DNA from 2 places in the Arthrobacter burdickii genome. Region 2 is predicted to be linked to the other one. Evidence: riboswitches for the same ligand, from Rfam matches in the RefSeq annotation. Region 2 holds a riboswitch; the other holds the start of a gene.

The links. A riboswitch is a leader RNA that binds a small molecule or an ion and turns the genes downstream of it on or off. The one in region 2 is predicted to bind cyclic di-GMP.
Region 1: it holds a riboswitch for cyclic di-GMP, as region 2 does, so the genes downstream of both, P5G52_RS04945 (glycoside hydrolase family 26 protein) here and P5G52_RS05610 (response regulator transcription factor) in region 2, are expected to answer to the same signal.

The regions. Positions count from the first base shown of each region.
Region 1 is NZ_JAROCG010000001.1:1,063,041-1,066,231, forward strand. Features, by position in the region: gene P5G52_RS04940 (DNA-formamidopyrimidine glycosylase family protein) at 1-231, shown strand, start outside; gene P5G52_RS04945 (glycoside hydrolase family 26 protein) at 248-1,486, opposite strand; cyclic di-GMP riboswitch class I at 1,503-1,577, opposite strand; gene P5G52_RS04950 (peroxiredoxin-like family protein) at 1,861-2,532, shown strand; gene P5G52_RS04955 (aminoacyl-tRNA deacylase) at 2,567-3,055, opposite strand; gene P5G52_RS04960 (LacI family DNA-binding transcriptional regulator) at 3,062-3,191, opposite strand, start outside.
Region 2 is NZ_JAROCG010000001.1:1,189,775-1,192,965, forward strand. Features, by position in the region: gene P5G52_RS05600 (AAA family ATPase) at 23-727, shown strand; gene P5G52_RS05605 (hypothetical protein) at 812-1,267, shown strand; gene P5G52_RS05610 (response regulator transcription factor) at 1,295-2,107, opposite strand; cyclic di-GMP riboswitch class I at 2,257-2,331, opposite strand; gene P5G52_RS05615 (phosphodiester glycosidase family protein) at 2,503-3,191, shown strand, end outside.

The DNA.
Region 1 (3,191 bases), 130 kb from region 2:
GTGGCACTCGGGGCGCGGTGCCTGCGCTTCTCCGCCACCCGGCCCGGAGCGCACCAGGTCACCACGGGCACCCTCCGCAGGGGCGAACAGCACTGGGTCGTGGGCAGGGCCGGCAGGCCGTGCCTGCGCTGCGGGACGGCGGTGCGCGTTCGGGCCGAGGTGCCCGGCGACCCGGGCCGCCGTCGTACCTGGTGGTGTCCGCGCTGCCAGCCCTCGCGCTCCTCCGACTGACGCCGCGCTCCATCCGTCAGCGGCGTGCTGCGAGGCCCGCCCTGAACGCGTCGGCCGAGGCGGAGGTGCTGTTGATCCGCCAGTCCGCTTCCTTGTTGATGTGGAACCAGACGAGGGCGACGACGTCCTGCTGCGCGGACACATAGCGGAACAGGCTGGTGATCCACTGGGGCTTCGATCCGCCGACCTCGGAGGAAGCCGTCTCCGCGATCATGATCGGTCTGCCGGGGGCGAGCTGCCGAAGCTGCGTGATGCCCTCCCCGAACAGCACCTCGGGTTCCTGCCACGCGCTCCACGACTGGGACGTGCCCCAGTTGTAGCCGTCCAGCGCCACGACGTCGACATAGTCGCCGCCCGGGTAGAGCTGATCCAGGGGCGTCGAGCCCCAGTAGGGCACGTTCGGGTTCCAGACCCAGCTGATGTTGGTCGCGCCCGTCGATGCGACAACGTCGTGCACGTGCCGGTAGGCGGCGATATAGTCGCCCGCGCCATTGCCGTTGACACCCTCGGCCCACGGATACCAGTTCCCGTTCATCTCGTGCGCGAACCGGAGGTAGACGGGTTGGCCCCACTGGCCGAGCGCCGTGCCCCACTCACGGAGGTAGGCGTCGAAGTCTCCCGCCGCGATGCGGTCAAGGGAGTAGGCGGGCTGCTCCGTGCCGCCGCCCCACGTCCAGGGTTCCCAGGTCAGGAGCGTCTCGGCGCCCCGGGCCCGCACGGCGTCGAGCTCGGCGAGTGGTGCCGCCTGGTTGAAGTCCTTGTAGGACAGCACGATCGAGGGAGCCTCCCCGGCGAGGGCAGCGACCTCGTCCAGCTCACCGCCGGCGGCAGCTCCGCCGTTCGTGCCCACACCGAACCGGATGCTCCGGGTGCCGGAGGGCACGGGAACAGGGTCGACGACGGTGAACGGGGCACTCGCGACGGCGCTGCCGGCCGTGGCCGTGACGGTCACGGTACCCGGCGCGGTGGGCATTCCGATCGACACCTGGAACGTGCCCGTGGACGTCGTCGTCACGGCCACCTTCGCGGTGCCCGCGACGACGGTGCCCTTGGTGCGCTTCGGGAACCCGGCGCCCGTGACGGTGACAGGGGAACCGGCTTCCCCGGACGTGCTGCTCAGGGTGATCGTCGCTGCGGCCTGCGCGGGTGGGGGCGTCAGTCCGAACGTGAGGACCGCCATCGCTGCGACGAGGAGAAGGAGGCGGTAGGCGGTTCCACGGGCGGAGCCGGCGGATACGCAGGAGATTGGAAGCATGATCGGCACCTAGGAGTTCGGTAGCCCGGCTGACCGCAGGGGTCCCGTGGCTTTGCGTCTCCGGCTCGCGCCGGGTTTGCCTTTGTCGCTGGGCGGCTGCCCGAGCGGTGCGTCTCCCGCGCCGCGGGAGCCTCCTCCATTGTCCCGGGAAGCCGCCCGGGGAGGGTCTTCCGCACCTGAAATATGCCGAAGGATTCGTGCAGGTCTTCCGCAGGCCGTCCCGGCACTGCGCCGACGGCACGCAGGACCCCTCGAATCCGTGCCGGGCGGCAGGACAGGAAGGGGCGCCTTGCTGGGATTTTCGTGTGTCCTGCACCACAATGGGTCCTGCCGCGGTTTCGAGACTGCCGGGGCGAATCTGGTGAGGGGAACAGATGAATCAGGGACCGGCATTCACGAACACCATTGCCTTGCAGGTGGACGAGTTCACCCCGTCCTTCGAGGCGCAGATCGGCCCTGTGCTCGCCGAGGTCTTCGCCCGCGAACAGCAGGACCTCCGCCGCGCAGGCCTCCCGCAGGGGATCGCGCGAGTGGGTGACACGCTTCCCGACTCCTTCCTGTATGACGCGGGAGGACAGCGGCTGCGGCTGAGCGAGGTGCTCGGCGCAGCGTCCGCCATCATCGTGTTCTACCGCGGTTCCTGGTGTCCCTACTGCAGCATCGCGCTGAAGACGTACCAGCGCGAGCTCCGTCCCGTCGTCGAGGGTTTCGGGACGCGGCTCATCGCGATCAGCCCGCAGGAGCCGGATTCCGCGGTCCAGGCAGCCCGGGACGATGGGCTTCATTTCGCTCTCTATGCGGACAGGGGCAATGCCCTGGCCGCGCGCCTCGGGATCGTGACGGTGCCGAGTCCCGATGTGGTGCGGGCGCAGGCAGCCCTGGGCATCGACGTGGCAGGCCTCAACATGGACGGGACCGGCGCCATCCCGTTCCCCACGGTGGTCGTGGCGGACGCCACGGGCACCATCCGCCTCATCGACCCACGGGTGGACTACACGACGCGCACGGAGACCTGCGACATCATCGACGCCCTCGTGGCCCTGTAGCCGCCCCCTGAGGGCCGGATGCCGCCGGAGCGGGTTACTCCTCGGGGAGCTCCGACGTGATGTCACCGACGGTCGCACCGAGCGACGCCAGCAGCGGATCCGCATCCGTGAACAGCAGATAGTCCCTGGAGCCCGAGCCCATGCCGATGCGGCGTCCAGGAATCCGCTCGTCGGCGTAGACCGGAAGGACGCTGCTGCTGCCCAGTGGCGTGATGGTCCCGGACTCGTATCCCGTGATGTCGAGTGCCGCCTCCGGTTTCACGAGGGACGCCTTGTTCACGGCCAGCAGCGACCTCAGCTTCGCCCAGTCCAGTCGCCGCGTCCCAGGAATGAGCACGAAGACCGTGGTCCCGCCGCTGACCTTGGCCACCATCGTCTTGACGCCGTCGTCACCGGAGAGGCCCTGGGCGGCCGCAACGTCGTCGAACGTGCCGTCGTCCTTCCTGGGTACCAGGACGACGTCGAGCCCGCGGGCCGAGGCATCGCGTTCTGCGGGCAGGGGGCGGGGGTCGGGAGAGTCCATGGTGCCCTATGGTAGGGCGCCGGTGCTCGATCGGGCGATCAGGTCACCGGCAGGCATGCGGGCCGTCTGGACAGCGCCCGTGTCCAGCAGCCTCAGGAGCAGTTCCGCGGCCACCCGCCCCTGCAGGCCCGGATTG
Region 2 (3,191 bases):
GCTCCTGCCGTAGAACTGGAGTATGACCCCAGCAGCACAGAGCACCACCGCCCGCTTCATCGTCGTCCTGGCAGGCATCGACGGTGCGGGGAAGACGACGGCCGCGCACGCCCTCAGCCGGCTCCTCGGGCCGTCCCGGCCCACCCTCGTCCTCGCCAACCACTCGGGACGGCGCACCGTGGCGGCGTGGCTCGACCGATCCGGACGAACACTCCCGGTGTGGGTCCTCGACCTCGCCGAGTCCGCTGTCCGATCGGTCAACGTGGTCGCGAACCACCTGCGCGCCCGGCGGTTCGACGGCGTGGTCATCATGGACCGGCACCTCTCCTGCCAGCAGGCGCTGCGCGGCTCCCGCGGGTTCGGCCGGAGCCGAATCCTCGGCGCCCTGGCACGGATGCTTCCCCCTGACGCCGTGGTGTTCCTCGATGTGAGCCCCGAGGAGGCCTACCGGCGGATCATGGCGCGGGGCACCGACGCGGAGAGCCTCCAGCACCTCCGGGCCTACCGGGAGGGTTACCTGGCACTTCCCGAATTCGCAGGCTTCTACCGCGTGGCGGCGGATGCACCCCTGCTGGCCGTCCTCGACGACGTCGAGGAGGTCATCAGCCGGGGGACGCCGGCGGCGGAGCGACCCCTGACCGGGGCCCGCGGATACCCATTCCCTGCTGTGGCAGGGCACAGCGGCGGTACAGCAATGCCGGCGAGGGTCGAGGTGGATCACTACTAGGCTCCTCACGTACCTTCCGCAAGCTTTGCGCAAGAACCCGTGGATGCTGCACCACAGGTACGGACCGTCGTTACCCTTGGGAGTGTGCCCACCCACCCGACTCCGCCACGTCCTGGCCAGCGCCAGGACGGCGGGACGGTACCCCCGCTCAACGACGCCGACCCGGCTGCGAACGCGCCCGGAAAGGCCGCACCGCTCCTCGATCCTGCCGTCCTCCGGGACATGGAACGGGACTTCCCGGGCACGTCCGTCGTCGAGCGGTTCGCCCGGGACTTCGCGGAGACCCTGGTGGGGAAGCTCAATCGGCTGGACCTCCGGTTCGGCGAAGGCGACGCACCACGCGCCGAGGATGCCGTCCTGAGCGTCACGACGTCGGCGGCGATGGTGGGCGCTACCCGCCTCACCCATGCCGCGATCGCAACGCAGCGGCTCATCGCGGCCGACGACCTCGAGGCCGCGCAGCGGTCGGTCGCCCTCCTCCGGGCATGCGCCTCTGACACCATCCGCGAACTGCAGGAGATCTATCCGGGGCGTCCCTGACCCGACGGTTGACCCGACGGTCGGGCGCTAACGCGACCGGGCCTGCCCGGGCAGGATCCGGAATCCGACCCCGCGGACAGTGATGATGAGCTCCGGATTCCCGTCGGCGCGGGCCAGCTTCTGGCGGAGGTTGGCGATGTGCACCTCGATGGCCCGTTCGTCGGTCCGGCTCACGAAGTTGTACCCGCGGTAGTCCCGGCCACGGGAGACACGCACCAGGTCCTCCTTGGTCCGCACGGCGCCATTGCTGCGCATCAGTTCGTGCAGCAGATTGAACTCCGTCTTCGTGAGCGGCAGCTCGATGCCCGAACAGGTCGCGGTGCGGGCATCGCCGTCCACCACGAGGCTGCCGTTCCGCAGGAGATGGTCCGACGACGTCCCGGCTCCTGCCTCGGCGGAGGAGGTGCTGGAGACGGCGGCGGGAGCCGGCGGCGCAGGCGTGGAGTGGACGTGCTGGCCGATACGGGGCCTGCGGAGCATCGCGTCGATGCGCGCCCTCAGTTCGCGGGGCCGGAACGGCTTCAGGATGTAGTCGTCGGCGCCCGCCTGGAGGGCCGTGAGGATGTCCGTCTCGTCCGTGCGTCCGCTCAGGACGACCACGTAGCAGTCGCTGGTGGAGCGGATCCGCCGGAGGACCTCGTACCCGTCGATGTCGGGCAGTCCGATGTCCAGTGTCACCACGACGGGGTGTTCCTGGCGGACCACGTCCACGCCCTCGCGCCCGGTGGTTGCGCCGCTGACCTGGAAGCCACCCTGCTCGAGGACGGCGGAGACGAGGTTGCGGATGTCGAGATCGTCCTCGATGACGACGGCGGCACGACGATCGCTCGAACTACTCATGACCTGACGCTCCCCGATGGTGCTGGAGCGCGCCCGGTGGATCGGCCGGCGATGCCTGTGCGAGGGCAAGGGAGTCGGCTGCTGAGGCCATGGTGGAGGCGACGCTGGTGAATTCGCGTGTCCGAGGCATATTCTCTGGACCTGTTCTCTTCGGCGGCCCGGCTGACCTCATGGGTCCCGTGGCTTTGCGTCCCCGGCTCACACCGGGTTTGCCTTTATCGACGAGCGGCTGCCCGCCCGATGATTTTAGCAACCTCCGGGAGCACGTCTACCCCTTGCTCCTAGTGGCACGGTCCCGGCGCTGATGCTCGTCCTCCAGGACCCCGCCGGCTGCTCACAGCCCTGGCACAAGAACGGCACACTGCAGCCAAAGGGCCGCTTCGTAGAACTGGGGTATGCCAACCTCTTCGAAGCCCCGCACGCCGAACCGCCTCCGCAAGACCATCCTCGCCTCGTCCCTCGCCGTGACCCTCGCCGCGGGCGGCACCACGGCCTGGGCCCTCGACCGTTTCGTCGTCGAGAAGGTGGAGATCTCGGACGTCTCCGCCTACGAGGCGGAGCAGGCGGGATCGACGGACAGCGAAACCGCCGCTGCCACGGACAGCGCCACCGACACCGCCACCGCCAGCGCCACCGACACCGACACGGAGACCGACACCGACACCGACACCGTCCTGACCGACACCTCCTACACCTCGGAGGACAGCAGCATCCAGATTTCCACCGTCGTCACGGGATCCGGTGATGAGACCGTCACCTACTACGTGGCCGACGTCGAACTCACCGATGCGACGACCCTCCGCTCGGCGTTCGCGGACGACAGCTTCGGCGAGAACATCACCGAGACCACCTCGGCCATCGCCGAGGCCAACAACGCCATCTTCGCCATCAACGGCGACTACTACGGCTTCCGCGACACCGGGATCGTCATCCGCAACGGCGTGGTCTACCGGGACGAGGGCGCACGGCAGGGCCTCGCCTTCTACACGGACGGCACCGTTCAGGTCTACGACGAGACCACCACGACCGCGGAGCAGCTGCTCGCGGACGGCGTCTGGAACACGCTGTCCTTCGGCCCGTCCCT